2 regions of the Peribacillus sp. NPDC097225 genome follow, and region 1 is predicted to be linked to the other one. Evidence: riboswitches for the same ligand, from Rfam matches in the RefSeq annotation. Region 1 holds a riboswitch; the other holds the start of a gene.
The links. Region 1 has a riboswitch for S-adenosylmethionine ahead of mtnW (2,3-diketo-5-methylthiopentyl-1-phosphate enolase). Riboswitches for the same ligand answer to the same signal wherever they lie in the genome.
Positions count from the first base shown of each region.

Region 2: it holds a riboswitch for S-adenosylmethionine, as region 1 does, so the genes downstream of both, ACIQXH_RS06515 (YezD family protein) here and mtnW (2,3-diketo-5-methylthiopentyl-1-phosphate enolase) in region 1, are expected to answer to the same signal.

Region 1 is NZ_JBIWDJ010000001.1:75,535-83,190, forward strand. Features, by position in the region: gene ACIQXH_RS00325 (YncE family protein) at 1-70, opposite strand, end outside; gene ACIQXH_RS00330 (hypothetical protein) at 174-458, opposite strand; gene ACIQXH_RS00335 (DNA alkylation repair protein) at 561-803, shown strand; partial or broken gene ACIQXH_RS00340 (DUF2188 domain-containing protein) at 861-1,007, opposite strand; gene ACIQXH_RS00345 (CobW family GTP-binding protein) at 1,070-1,996, opposite strand; gene ACIQXH_RS00350 (cupin domain-containing protein) at 2,124-2,657, opposite strand; gene ACIQXH_RS00355 (methylthioribulose 1-phosphate dehydratase) at 2,679-3,305, opposite strand; gene ACIQXH_RS00360 (2-hydroxy-3-keto-5-methylthiopentenyl-1-phosphate phosphatase) at 3,308-3,964, opposite strand; gene mtnW (2,3-diketo-5-methylthiopentyl-1-phosphate enolase) at 3,967-5,199, opposite strand; SAM riboswitch class I at 5,356-5,512, opposite strand; gene ACIQXH_RS00370 (pyridoxal phosphate-dependent aminotransferase) at 5,628-6,812, opposite strand; gene ACIQXH_RS00375 (carbon-nitrogen family hydrolase) at 6,913-7,656, shown strand, end outside.
Region 2 is NZ_JBIWDJ010000002.1:124,750-132,405, reverse strand. Features, by position in the region: gene cobA (uroporphyrinogen-III C-methyltransferase) at 1-405, opposite strand, end outside; gene ACIQXH_RS06540 (DUF3906 family protein) at 424-642, opposite strand; gene ACIQXH_RS06535 (nitrite/sulfite reductase) at 657-2,285, opposite strand; gene cysC (adenylyl-sulfate kinase) at 2,302-2,901, opposite strand; gene sat (sulfate adenylyltransferase) at 2,931-4,079, opposite strand; gene ACIQXH_RS06520 (phosphoadenylyl-sulfate reductase) at 4,107-4,811, opposite strand; gene ACIQXH_RS06515 (YezD family protein) at 4,979-5,095, opposite strand; SAM riboswitch class I at 5,264-5,371, opposite strand; gene ssuE (NADPH-dependent FMN reductase) at 5,612-6,148, opposite strand; gene pdxT (pyridoxal 5'-phosphate synthase glutaminase subunit PdxT) at 6,338-6,931, opposite strand; gene pdxS (pyridoxal 5'-phosphate synthase lyase subunit PdxS) at 6,934-7,656, opposite strand, start outside.

The DNA of each region.
Region 1 (7,656 bases):
TATACGTTTCATTGCTGTCGCATCCACAAAGCAGGGCAACGGCAAGCAAAAGGGGAATGACCCGCATCATGACTTTGACTCCTCATTCGTTTAAAAGCTATTTTCAAATATTCTAACAATAAAATGTGAAAAAAGTATGAAGAAAAAAAGAAAAATGATGAACAACTCCCGCTTCACTTTGAAGCCAACAGTCGTTCCTGTACCGTATGGTAAGCTGAAATGATTGCTGTCTTTTCTGCATCGGTAAGAGAGGATTCCCTCACCCGATTGACACTTAAATGAAATTTATCATGAATTGGCTTCCTTGCCCGAGGATGGGCATTTTCATCCAAGAGTTCACGTCGGATAAGTTCTGACAGAACTCTTGACGGGTCTTCTTCCCCCTTCAATACCCTCCTGTTATTCCATAGGCTTAGATAAGCCTCCAATATTGTCTCATCATTCATTAAATTTTTCATCCATTTCCCTTCCATCCATTACTAATTTATACATATTAAAAATCATCTTCGTAAAGACTATAAGTATATTTTAACTTTATTACTTCTAAAGGAGTGAGTGAATTGTCTCAAGTATATCGTTGTCCGAATTGCAGGACAAATAAATCCCGTTTCAATCTCATTGAACAGGTTCCCACCCCTGTTAAGAAAGATCCGCAATCCGGTGAGATTGTCGAACAGTACTCAAATGATGCCCTTCAGCCGTTTCACCTAGCCTATAATGGTCCTGAAGTTCGAGTACAGTGCGCAGCATGTGGGCTTATTGAAGATGAGAAAACATTTGCAGCTTTTGGACTGCAGTCATAAAAAAATCAGGCCCATGCTTTAAGGGGCCTGATTTTTTTATTCTTTTCCGACTGCCATTTTTGCTCGATCAATGGCGATTGGAATAGCTTTCCCGTCCTCATATCCTTCATCAAGTAAAGCGTTCGCTATCTCAATGGCTTTTTCACGGACATCTGCATCAAGATTTTTCATTGAATTAGGATAATCGCTTTTGTTCCACGGCATCCATAACCACCTCCTCGATAACTAGTCCTCCTCTTTTCCCGGTTTCGATTGGTGGTAAACGTCTATATCGCCGCTTTCACTTCCAAAGCTTTTAACTCATTGATTATCTTCTCTTTATCCAGTTTTTCGCCGATTATGACGATATTCAAAGGCATTTTAATCATTTCATTCATATACAATGGCATCCCATAAGAATATTGGAATAAGTAAGGATGCTGCGAATGCGTGAAGGAAAGATATCCTTTCATCCTGTATACCGTTTCAGGGAGGGCCCTGAGCCAATCCTCAAAGTCGGTTTGATTAATGGTCCCTGTAAAAGTATGCACGATTGCACTTAAATGAAGATGGCTATGTACTTCGAGCTTTTGATGGTTTTTATGTTGGTTCCTATGCATTTGTTGCAGGGAACCTATAGATACGGCTGCATATTCCGTCAATAAACATACGGCTTCTGGATTCAACCCCTGAATGGAATAGATGAGTTGGGATGCTTCCATTTCACTTACCAAATCCGCTTTATTTAATAAGATGAAATCTGCGTGGTGTATTTGCTCGGACAACAACTGTCTAAGCTGTGGCGAGAGCTGTTCTCGGTCACGCCACCTCAATAAATCGACCACCGTGATAATCCCTTTATACTCTAACTTATTAGCAAAAAATGGTGACATGATTCCATCGAGTACTTCTACTGGATGTGCTGCACCTGTTGTTTCAATATAAACGGCATCTAGATCATTTTCGGTCAACAATTCTTGCAGCTGAATTTCAAGCTTGTCCTGAAGGGTACAACAAATGCAACCATCAAACAATTCCTTTAACGGTACGTCATCGCCAATCAAACCACTATCCACCGATACACTGCCAAGTTCATTTAAAAGCACGGCCACTTTTCTACCCGCTTCACTTTCCTGCTTTAATATATTTCGAAGAAGCGTCGTCTTCCCGCTACCGAGAAAGCCGCCTAATATATATACTTCGGTCGTTTTCATTAGTATCTTCTCCTATAATGTACACGATTTTTATTTCCGTTAAAATTTTATCATACTTTTCCCGCTTAAGCACCCTGCGGGGCCACATAAAAAAACCAGCCCGAAAGCTGGTTTTTTCACACTTTTATTATGCCTGAACTTCATCTTTTTCATATATCGGAACCCAGCCGGCCGCTGTAACGAAAATACGGACCGCGACTGTTCTTCTATCTTCCGCTAGCGTGAAGTAGTGACGAGTCGATTCAGGTACGCTGATCAAATCTCCAGGGTTAAGTCGGACATCGAACCATTTTCCCTCGCTACCCTGGATGGCGAAGATACTCGTTCCCCCAGCGATGAACCGTACCTCGTCATCTTCATGATGGTGTTCCTGCTTGAAGTTCTGCAACAATTGGTCCAAATTCGGATTGGAATCGGATAATGTGATAATATCATGCGCTTTATATCCTCTTCTTTCCGAAATTTCTTTAATCTCTGACTGGAAAGCATCAAGAATCTCTTGTTTATCTTCATCCGTAAGATCATATTTTTCCACCAGATGGGCTGGCAATTTTGAAATATCCCATTGTTCGTAAATTACGCCTTGAGTCTCTAAAAAGCTCTGAACCTCTTCATTTGTTTCAATTACTTCATTTGTTTCTTGGAATCTAATTGTAGCCATTATTTTTCCTCCTTTATATTTTTAGCTGAGCGAACCTGTCAATATCTTTTGCTGGTTAAGTAACAGCTGATATTGAAACAGGAATTCACATGCTTCTAAGATTTTTTTTGCTTCCAACCCGCTTTTTCCCCATACGGTTATACCATGATTTCTGATAAGCACCGCTCCTGAGTCTGCATCGACATAGGGACTGAATGTCTCAGCCAACAACGGAATATCTGCATGGTTATGGATGATGGGTATCTTCAATTCTGCATCTTCCTGCCATCGTCCAGTAGCCTTGATAATTTCATGATGACAAAAAGTCACTTCCCCAACTTCACTATATAACTCGGAAATCACGTTATTTTCTACTGTATGGACATGGAGGACGCAATTGGCATCCGTTTTCCGATAAATCTCTGTATGAAGAAGAGTTTCAGCGGAAGGTCTGAGCTCGGTCATTTCGACTGGTTTTCCTGACAAATCCACCAAAATAAAATCGGAATCTGTCTGCTTGCGTTTATCCTTGCCACTTGCGGTTATATAAAAAGAAGGGCTATTAGCCTCACGGATCGATAAATTTCCACTCGTCCCCATGAACCAATCTCTCTCGGCTAGTTCTCCCTTTATTTGCGCTAGTTCCTGCCACTCTTTTGAAGCTGTCACCCTTACACCTCCTGCATTTTTTTTAGAATATCAATCACATCATGGAAAGTTTCAAACTCTTTATGGGGAATGGCTTCTGTGCGGCACTTTTCAAGGAGCCTGTCACGGGCAATAACAAAATCTGCCTGTTTAGCCGCTTCAAAGTCGGTAACGGAATCTCCAATCACCAATTTATACTGATCCTTTGTAGAAAGCTTTCTCATAATCGTAGGTTTACAGCAACCACACCCATGATTACATTGGTCATCACAAGTATGCGGCCACTCAATCATAATTTCTTCCTGACTGAAGTCGGCATGATTACAGTAGACATTCTCTACAGGTAAGAGGTCATTCAAAAGAGGTTCAACGAAAAAGTCCATTCCACCACTGACAATATAGAGAGGAATATCTGATTTTTTTGTAAATTCCACAAAATCACTGAACCCTTGGCGAATACCCGCTGTCTCCTTCACATATTGAATGATGTCCTCCTTTAAATCGCTATCCAGCAGGGAAAACATTTCCCCTACACCGTGGGAAATGCTGATTTTTTGCTGAAGAACACCATCTTTTAATGCCTCCCAGCCGGGCGGGGCAAACTTCTTCATGATTGAGATGATATTATCCGAGTTGGTGATCGTTCCATCAAAATCACAGAAAATGATCGGTTTGACCATGATTATAGCCCTCCCCATAGGGCCAGTGCTTTTTGAAGTTCCTCATCTTCCTCAGCCGCGATTGACAATGATTTTCCGGAAAGGACAGCTTCTACTGCGGAACGGAAGGCCTTAGCTCCGCCTTTTGCACCATCCGGATGACCATGGACGCCCCCACCAGCATTGATCACACTTTCTATCCCAAAATCCTTGATGAGATCTGGAACCATGCCAGGATGGATACCTGCCGATGGAACCGGGAAAGTCCTTTTCCAAGATGTTTCATTTCTCGTCAATCCTTCAGCAATCGCCAATGTCTCTGCTTTATCGAGTGCCACATTTCCGTATGGAGAGGGAAAGAGGGATAAATCTGCACCTGATATCCTCACCAGTTTTCCAAGGAGAAGCGGATAGCTGAGTCCATAAAATGAAGATGAAGCTAATGCTCCGCTATATGCCGGATGAGCCATGATCGGTAAGTTGATCCGGTCATTTTCGCGTAAAGCCTGTAGAACATCCAATCCATATGTATGAACATTAAATAACAAGGCATCTGCGCCGGCTTCGGCTGCCAGTTCAGCTTTATCCAATAGTTCTAGTGTTTTTCCTGACAGGTTCACAGCATATAAGGTTCGATGTCCCGTTGTCTCATAGATACCTTTCAAAATGGCCTTTCCGGTTTTGACTCTATCGATGAAAGGCGTCTGATCTTGGTCAAAAAGAATCTCATCGTCCTTGACAAGATCGACTCCTCCCAATGCCTGTTGCTCCAATTGTTCATTATGAAAGGCAAGGTCTCGACCTAACACACCTTTAAAAATACTCATCACTAGGGGGCGGTCAAACACATCAATTTTTTCCCTGATCCCACTAATTCCGAATCGAGGACCTGGAAAGGCTTTTTGAATATCGCCGACAAAGTCCAAATCCATCAATTTGATTTCCCCATCCAATGACAATTTACCGAATACTGTCGTCAAGATAGCCGGTAGATCATTAGAAAAATTACCTGCCGGGTAGGCAATCCTGATTGTTGAACGGTACACTTTTTGACCGAAATAGAGATTAACTCGCTCTTCTTCGGGAAGGGGTGTTACGGAAACTACCCTACCTTTATGTTTTTCCAGTTGCTGTTGCACCAAGTGAGGAAGTTCAGTCCATGTCCCTACAGTCAATCCTAACGCAATGCCTTCTGCTTTTTTCTCATGCTCTCCTTTGAAGTCATGAAGTAAATACGTAGCGATTATTTCGCTCATCTGATCACTCCCAATACGTAAAAGTCATTCTTAAAGTTGTCATTGTTGGTCTTTCCTTTAACAAGCTTCTAACCATCTGCGAACAAAGTTGCACTCCAATTCTCTGTTAAACATGTAAAAGCCCCTTCCTAAAGAAGAGGCTTTGAAAAAGCCATCTTCTTATCTCCCAGCTCTATAGCTGCAAGAATTAGCACCGTGCCTTACGGAATCAATAAATGATCCGGCGGTATTATCTCCGCCCCATTTCACAATGGTATTACAGTCGGTTGCTGGGCTTCATCGGGCTAGTCCCTCCACCTGCTCAAAATAAGAAAATGCTATTATATTTTCGTTTATGTATCTTAACTAAAAATTTAGAATTCTTTTTTATATTCTTTCACGCAATTCATACTTTGTCAATAGGTATAATGTTCAAACTATTCAATATCTCACTGATTTTCTTTGAATATATTCAATGTACGAATTCTTTCTACCGCTTCTTGGAGTCTGTCTTCTGAAGTGAGAAGTCCCACCCTGACGTATCCTTCACCAAATTCACCGAAACCATTTCCTGGTGCAACTGCTACATGGGCATGTGCCAGTAAATGATCTGCAAAGCTCGCTGAAGTATATCCTTCAGGGACCTTTAGCCAAGCAAAGAAGGAAGCATCTGGAGCCTGGACATCCCATCCAATGGATCGTAACCCTTCGATAAATACATTTCGTCGTCCTTCGTACATGTTCACGAGTTCCTTCACACACTCTTGTGAATCCAGTAAAGCGCATGCCGTGGCTTCTTGTATTGCGGGAAAAAGGCTGACGTAAAGATGATCCTGCAATAATTCAAGCGATTCGATGACACTCTGGTTGCCAACCGCAAAGCCAACCCTCCACCCCGCCATGTTATATGTTTTAGAAAGGGTGTAAATTTCTATCCCCACTTCTTTTGATCCTTCTGCTTGAAGGAAGCTTACCGGTTTTTTCCCATCGAACCCAATTGCACCATATGCGAAATCATGGACCACACATATCGAGTGTTCTTTTGCCATGGAAACCGTTTCTTCGAAGAATTCTGCTGACGCCGATGCTCCTGTGGGATTATTGGGATAATTCAAGAACATCATCTTCGCTTTGTCAAAAACCTCTTTATCTATTTCCTTATAATCGGGAAGAAAATCATTTTCTTCGGTCAAGGGCATAATTTCCGTTTTAGCTTGGGCTAACGCTACACCTGACAGGTAATCTGGATAGCCCGGATCAGGCACTAAAATTGTATCGCCTGGATTCAACAAGCATTGCGGTAATTCGACTAGACCAGCCTTTCCACCGAAAAGAATCGCCACTTCCGTTTTAGGATCTAGCTTGACGCCATATTCACGTTCATAAAAGAGGGCCGCAGCTTCTTTTAAATAGGGAAGCCCCCTAAAAGGAGAATATTTATGATTCATGGAATTTCCTGCTGCTGTCTGCAGGCTCTTCACGATATGTTCAGGAGTCGGTTGGTCTGGATTTCCCTGCCCAAGATTAATGACATCCTTGCCTTCTGATGTTATGTTATTAACTTTTTCGACTAAAGAAGCAAAAAACTGCTTTGGAAGCTCTTGAAGAAGTCTGGATTTTTCGAATTGCACCATCTTTGCACCTTCTCTGAAATTTCTTGAAATTATAGTCACAAATGATATATGTTTATCTTAATCTTGTAAAGTACTTTTTTACATATGGAGGTTTTAAATGATGAAATGGAAAATCGCCTGTTTACAAATGGACATTGCCTTTGGACAGCCAGATATAAATTTTCAGGTGGTAGAACAATGGATTGAAAAAGCTGTACAGTCTAAACCGGACATCGTCATGCTGCCGGAACTATGGACAACCGGCTATGACTTAACGAGATTACATGAAATTGCAGACGAAGAAGCAGAACAAACCATTACCTTTCTAAAAGCCCTTGCAACAAAACACCGAATTAACATAATCGGTGGCTCGATTGCAAAGAAAACTAAGGAAGGCATCTATAACACAATGCTCATCATCGATAAAGAAGGCAAACTGGTTAAAGAATATGATAAACTCCATCTGTTTCAATTGATGGATGAACACCATTACTTACAACCTGGCAAAAAAGACGGCTTATTCTCCCTCGATGAAAAGATTTGCGCCGGATTCATTTGCTATGATATCCGGTTTCCGGAATGGCAACGAGCCCATACGGTACGAGGTGCGGAGGTTATCTTCGTGACCGCCGAGTGGCCAAAGCCTAGGCTCCATCATTGGAGGGCACTGTTAATCAGCCGGGCAATCGAAAATCAAGCCTTCGTTGTGGCTGTGAATCGTTCCGGTTCTGACCGCAATAATCATTTTGCCGGACATTCCATCATCATCGACCCATGGGGAGAAATCATTTGTGAGGCTGGTGAAGAAAAAGAACTTCTACTCGGCACCCTTGACTTAGAAAAAGTAGGAGAAGCAAGAAATAAA
Region 2 (7,656 bases), on a different contig from region 1:
ATGGTCTCTATGGGTAACCGGAATACCTGCATAGGCCGATGCGGCTATGCCAGCTGTAATGCCCGGTACTATTTCAAAGCGTATTCCATTTTCGACAAGAGCCTCTGCTTCCTCTCCGCCTCTACCGAACACAAAGGGATCTCCGCCCTTTAATCGGGTGACCACCTTACCCTTTTTTGCATATTTGACGAGAAAACGATTGATTGTTTCTTGTTGCAAGAGATGGTAATCCGGCAGTTTTCCACAATTAATCAATTCTACGCCATCTTTGGCATGAGTCAACAACTCTTTGTTTACAAGGCGGTCATATAAAATAACATCAGCTTCCTGAATACATCTTAACCCTTTTACTGTAATTAAATCTGGATCTCCGGGACCGGCTCCTACTAGATATACTTTCCCCATTTTGCAATCCGCCTTTCCTCAGAGTACTGTTTCGAAATTCGATAAAACGAAACCTGCTCCATTTTTAATTTGTTTCTTTTCATATAATGATACGTCATTAACCATCGGCATTTTCAAAAACCGTTTTTCCAGCTCGATATCGACAAGCTGGAAAGCCATTTCATCTGAATCTGCGGCAATGATGACATGACATAATTCATTCTTAATTGTAACTTCAAAGCGATAAAGATTCATCATTTTTTTACCTCTTTTTAAACAGCAATCATGCTCGCTAAGACATTATCCAGTTTATTCTGTAATTCCGACGTTCCAACCCGTTCAACAAATTCAAGAAAACTTTCCGAGGGAAGTTTTTTGTCTTTAAAATAAAGAATTAGCTCTTTCAAGACATGATAAAGTTGTTCCGCTTCCACTTTTCCTTTTAGTTTTTCATTGAATTTTCCGCCAGCATTTAATGTTCCGCCCACGTATATTTCGAAAGCCTCAACCATCTTTTTATCTTGGTTTTTCATTTTTATCCCTTGTAATCCTATATCAGCAATCGCTCGTTGGCCACAGTTATTAGGGCAGCCAACCATATGCAGCCTTACCGGTACATCTAGATCAATTTCCTTATCCAATGTTTCGGCAATGGTTTTCATCCTGTTTTTCGTTTCAACAAGTGCTAGGTTACAATATTCTATACCTGTGCAGGAAACGGAGTAACCGAGAAATTTCTTGGGCTCGTATGGAAATCTTTCAAAGATTGTTTCCTGTTTTAAGGCTTCCAGATTTCCATCCGATACATTCGGAATAATCAGGTTTTGTGAATTGCAATTCCTGATTTCCCCATTTCCATATCTTTTAGCTATTTCGGCGAACTCGATAACCTCTTCGGGCGTTAGTCGACCAACTGGGATATTGACGCCCACATAGTTGAGTCCTTCCTGTTTTTGTTTATGTATGCCGTAAAAATAACCAGCATTCCATTCCTTCAACGCACTTTCTCCCTTGTCAGGTAGCGGCCCAGTGTATTCCAGTACTTTTTCCGTGAATTGTTCAGGGCCCCAATCAGCAACAAGAAACTTCAAACGTGAACGGTGGCGTTTTTCCCGGTATCCGAAATCACGAAAAATCGTTGTGATCGCTGCAGCCACTTCTACCGTTTTCTCAGGTAAAACGAATAAATCCAGTTCTTGTGCCAGCATAGGGACTGAGGATAGACCCCCACCAACTTTCACATGAAAGCCGACTTCTTCTTGCCCATCTATGACCTTTGTTGCCGGATTAAAGGAAACGCAATTGATTTCGGCGTTTGAAGCATTATGTATATTAGCACTGACTGACATTTTATATTTACGTGGAAGGTTCGAAAAGTCTTCATTCATTCTGAAGTATTCAAATACATCCGTAAGGACTTCCCGCGTATCGAATAACTCATCTGGATCGATTCCAGCTAGAGCGTTGCCGATAATATTCCGTGTTATGTCTCCGCAAGCACCCGCTGTTGTCAATCCTACCTGATCTAGACGATTTAATATATCAGGGACCTGCTCTATCGTCAACCAATGAAATTGTATAGCTTGCCGTGTAGTGATGTCATAGACATCGCGGCCATAATCCTTAGCAATATTTGCAAGGGTGATCTGTTGGTCGTATGTGAGAATCCCTCCTGGAATCACAACACGCATCATCCAATAACCAGCTTCTTTAGGACGTTGTAAGTAAAGACCTGCCCATTTGAACACATCCCATTCTTCTTTAGGGATGGAGTCGAATCCATTTGCCGCGTAATGAGGAATATCGTCAAAAATCTTCAAAGCATCTTTTTCCAGTTTCCGAATTTCCATTTTGTTTTTGGCAAGCGCTGGATTGTCCGCCCAAATCTTCTCGTACACCATTTCTTTTCCCCCTAGGTTAAATCGCTCTCTTTGTTGTCAAATAGTCTATAACCTGTTCGACGCACTCTTCTACACTAAACTGACTGGATTCCAATACGATTTCCGGATGTTCCGGTTCTTCATATGGAGAATCGATTCCAGTGAAATTTTTAATGATACCTTTACGCGCCTTGTCGTAAAGACCTTTTGGATCACGGACTTCACATTCTTCAAGTGGACATTTTATGTACACTTCAATAAACTCGCCTTCTCCAAGCAGGTCCCGAACAATTTGACGATCTGCACGAAAAGGTGATATAAATGCCGTTAATACGAATTGACCACTGTCCACGAAGAGCTTGGATACCTCTCCAATCCGTCTAATATTTTCTGTGCGATCTTTTTCTGAGAAGCCTAAATCCTTGTTAAGTCCATGACGGATATTATCCCCATCCAAAACATAATTTCGGATATTCCGATTATACAACTCTTTTGCAACAGCATTGGCGATCGTTGATTTCCCAGAACCTGAAAGCCCGGTAAACCATATCACCGTGCTCTCATGACCGTTTTGCTTCCGTCTAAGTTCCTTCGTTACCGATGCATCATGCCAAGTTACATTAGTACTTTTACTCATGAGGATCCTCCTTCTAAAACTTACAATAATTAGTTATATACCTCGTTCTTCTTAAGCCCTTCTATCAATACTTCGATTACTTCTTTGCGGCTGAAAGTCGCTGGTGGAATTTCCCCATTCCGTAACATTTCCCTAACCTTCGTCCCAGAAAGGATGACGTGATCTTCTTTACCATGCGGACATGTTTTTGCAGAAGCCATATTCCCACATGTTTTACAATAGAAGCTATGTTCAAAGAATAATAATGTTATCCCTAACTCATCAGAAGTGAAGTTCCCGAAGATCTTTTGTGCGTCATACGTACCGTAATAATCGCCCACACCTGCATGGTCGCGTCCGACAATGAAGTGAGTACATCCGTAGTTTTTACGAACCATTGCATGAAAAATCGCTTCTCTAGGTCCTGCATATCGCATGGCTGCTGGGAATACCGCAAGTGAGACACGGTCCTTTGGATAATACTTTTCAAGTAATACTTTATAGCTTTCCATCCGAACGTCAGCAGGAATGTCATCGGACTTCGTGGCACCAACTAATGGGTTTAAGAATAATCCATCCACTATCTCCAATGCTGTTTTTTGAATATATTCATGGGCACGGTGAACGGGGTTTCTTGTTTGGAAACCGACAACCGTTTTCCACCCTTTTTCTTCAAATGTTTTTCGGGTATCAACTGGGTCTAAATAATGATCCTCGAATAATGGACGCTCGATCCGTTTAATAAGCTTGATTTTACCACCTACATATACATCGCCACGATTATATAGATTTTTTACACCTGGGTGATTCTCATCATCCGTTTGATAAACTAAAGTTGCCTCCACTTGCTTATCAGGTGTAAATATATCGGAAACGGCAAGGACTCCATAAGTTTGGCCCTCATGAGTTAACTTTACTTCTTCCCCGATTGTAAGAGCGTTTGCCACATCAGCGGAAAGTGGTAATGTAATAGGAATACTCCAGACATGCCCGCTGCTAAGCCTCATATCCTTTACTACTGTTTGATAGTCTTCTTTTGAAAAGAATCCCTCAATGGGGCTGTATGCTCCAGTCCCTATAAGTTCCAAGTCGCTTAATGAGATTTCATCAATTTCAACGGATTGTTCTATTTTAGTTAAATCATAGTCTGGTTCAAAGCGATTGATTAATGTTCCTCCGTGCGGCAAGCTAATGGTCATGCTGATTTCCCCCTGAATTTTTTATAATTATGATAAATGTAATCCGCATTCTGTTTTTTGGGCACCTTGCCATCGTCCTGAACGAAGATCATCAGCATTAATGGCAGGTGCTGTACATGTTTTACAGCCAATACTTGGATATCCATTATCATGAAGCACATTATATGGTAAGCCATTTTTATGCGCATAACGCCATACATCTTTCCATGTCCAATGAATGAGCGGACAAATTTTGATAGATTTGAATTTGTTGTCCTTGTTTATATATTCAGTCAATGCACGGGTTTCCGATTGCTCCCTGCGCAGTCCCGAGAGCCAAGCCGTCGCTGTTGATAATACTTCAGTGAGCGGCGTAATTTTGCGGATGTTACAGCATTGATTTGAGTCATGAAGCCATAATTCATCACCAAATTCAGCGGCTTGTTCTTCCAATGTCATTTCCGGTTTCTTCATTACAATGGAAAGCCGTGGGTAACGATTTTTCACTTGTTCGATTAATTGGTAAGTCTCAGCGAAATGAACATCCGTATCCAAGAATACGATTTTGGCGGAAGGATTAACCTTTGCCAGCAAATCTGTCAGTACAATTCCTTCAATCCCAAAACTACAGGCATAAATGAGTTTATCTCCGTACTCTGAATTTGCCCATTCCAATACTTCTAACGCGCCTTTTGTATCGCTATCTTCCGGGAACGAAGGTAATGTCGCTGTATCAATATTTTCATAGTCCACTAGCTCTGCCAACTCTATACCCCCTTTTAAGAATCACCCTATGGTACAGCAGATATCTTTGAAAGCCTTTGAAACACCATTTCTTATAATGAAAAAGGCGGCTTTAACCAATAGTTTCCTATTTATATCAGCTAAATCCACCTCTAGTTTTCTAGTCAGCAGTCCATTTATTTAATTCTCAATTTTTCGTTTCTTTCCATTTGTATAACCTTACCGTCCTGAACGATAAGGGTTATGGATCCATATTTCATAGTTTTTAGCATTTCTTGCAGCCTTTCAAATATTTCCCCCAGCTGATTTTCCTTTTCCAAGGCTATTCCTCCTTTAAGAAAACTCGTCGACTAGCTTGTCGTAAGATGATCAGCTTGTAAATGAATTCCCCCAAATTAATAAAATCAATCAGAAAAATCCTTCCATGCCAAGATGGAAAGATTGATAAGGTAATCTTATTTACCTTATCTTCCAAAATGATGACATTTTGTTGGATGTAGCACCTTGCATTCATGATGCAGGTTGCTGGACTTCAAAGGGCCAAATCCCTCCGTCGCTCTTGATAAGTTTTATTATTTTAAATATTAACACATATCAAATCATTGTCAATGGAGTTTTCATATAAATTAACTTGGTTTAATATTTTGGTTTAACTTCAATTATTATACACAAATAGTTCAAGTTTGTTACAGTGATTTGTTAAGCCAGTAAAAAAGGTTCATTCATCCTGAACAAGCTTGAATAAACCTTTAAAGTAGCCTATAACTTAACTCGTTGATGGGAAGGGTCAAGATAAAAAGAAGAAATCATCAATTTCTTCTTTTTTGTATGGCTTCTACAAATTCCTTTACTTGACTCTTTGTACGATCAAGTAATTCCACTTCCTTAATCGGATGTTTTGGATTCTGCTTATCGATTTCTTTATCCACAAAGTATAACCCCTGCATCGGTTCCCCTTTTAATATTGATATAAGAGGTTTCAGCGCATAATCTATAGCCAATAAATGCCTGTTGCTTCCCCCAACCATTATGGGCAAAACTGGCTTATCCTTAAACGCGCCCTCGGGTAATAAATCAATTAGAGCTTTCAACACTCCTGTATAAGATGCCTTATAGACAGGTGAACCAATAATGATACCATTAGCTTGCTTAATCTTTTCTGAAAGTCTTAGAATATCCTCGCTATCATAACGACCTTGGAATAAGTCGTTTGCAGAAAACTCGGTAATAGAATGATAGTCCGTTGTAAATCCTTCTTTTTCCACCAACGTTTGGATATATTTTAATGAAATATCTGTTCTTGATGGTATAGCAGGGCTGCCTGATAAAATTATAATTTCGCTCATATCTATTCCTCCTGTATGTAAAATCTGCAAAGGATCTGGGTCCTTTCCAGTTAAGCAACTTCAATTAATTATCTTAATTATCAGAAAAATAAAAGTCAAGTAACTTAATTGGAATTTATATTTTTGAAACACTAATAAGTATCGTATTATGCCATTGACTAAAAATCCTGCCCCGTTAGGGCAGGATTTTTAAAGCTTTTCAACTCTATTGATTGAGTCTTTCACCATTTTTAAAAAAAGTTGTATAAATCGTTGATCACCGGTCAGTTCTGGATGAAACGAACTGACAAGAACCTGTTCTTGTCTAGCCGCCACTACTTTCCCGTCATAACTTGCTAATATCTCCACATCTTCACCTACGCCAACGGCAAAAGGTGCTCTGATAAAGACACCCATGAAAGGTTCTTCCATTCCTTGAACTATAAGGGGTGCTTGAAAACTTTCCCTCTGACGACCAAAACCATTTCTATTCACTGTAATATTGATAAAACCAAGATGGGGATGTTCCAAACTAACCATTTCCTTTGCCACTAATACCATCCCTGCGCAAGTACCGAAAATCGGTTTTTTTTGTTCGAAAAATGCCGTAATCGGCTCCATGAAACCATAATGGTCCATTAGTTTTCTCATAGTGGTGCTTTCTCCACCCGGAATGATCAGGCCATCGATATCCTTTAACTGTTCTGGGTTCTTAACTAATATCGCATGCTCACCGGCTTCCTTGATTTGGTTCATATGTTCATCTACAGCACCCTGCAAACCTAAAACACCTATGGTTACCATGTTTACCATCCACGCTCCTGCATTCTCTCAGCTGGGGCCAACTTAGAAATATCAATTCCTTTCATCGCGCTTCCCAATTCTTTAGACAACTTGCCTATTAAATCATAATCGGTGAAGTATGTAGTTGCTTGTACGATGGCAGCAGCGAATCTATCGGGATTTTCCGATTTGAAGATTCCTGAGCCCACAAATACACCGTCTGCCCCAAGTTCCATCATCAGGGCGGCATCTGCAGGAGTCGCAATTCCACCTGCTGCAAAGTTTACTACAGGTAATTTCCCTGTGCGCCGGATTTCCTTCAGAACTTCATAAGAAGCACCAATATTTTTTGCTTCAGTCATTAATTCATCCTCGCTCAGCATGCATACTTTACGAATTTGAGATTGAACTTTTCTCATATGCCGTACAGCTTCCACAATGTTCCCTGTCCCAGGTTCTCCCTTCGTCCGAAGCATCGAGGCCCCTTCGCCGATACGTCGGGAGGCTTCCCCTAAATCCCGGCAACCACATACAAAAGGTACTATATAATCGCTTTTCAAAATATGATATTCTTCATCGGCTGGAGTCAGTACTTCACTTTCATCAATGTAATCCACTCCCATGGATTCCAAGATTCTCGCTTCCACAATATGACCGATCCTTGCTTTAGCCATCACTGGGATCGAAACAGCTTTCATCACTTCCTCCACGATCCTTGGATCGGCCATCCTTGCCACACCGCCTGC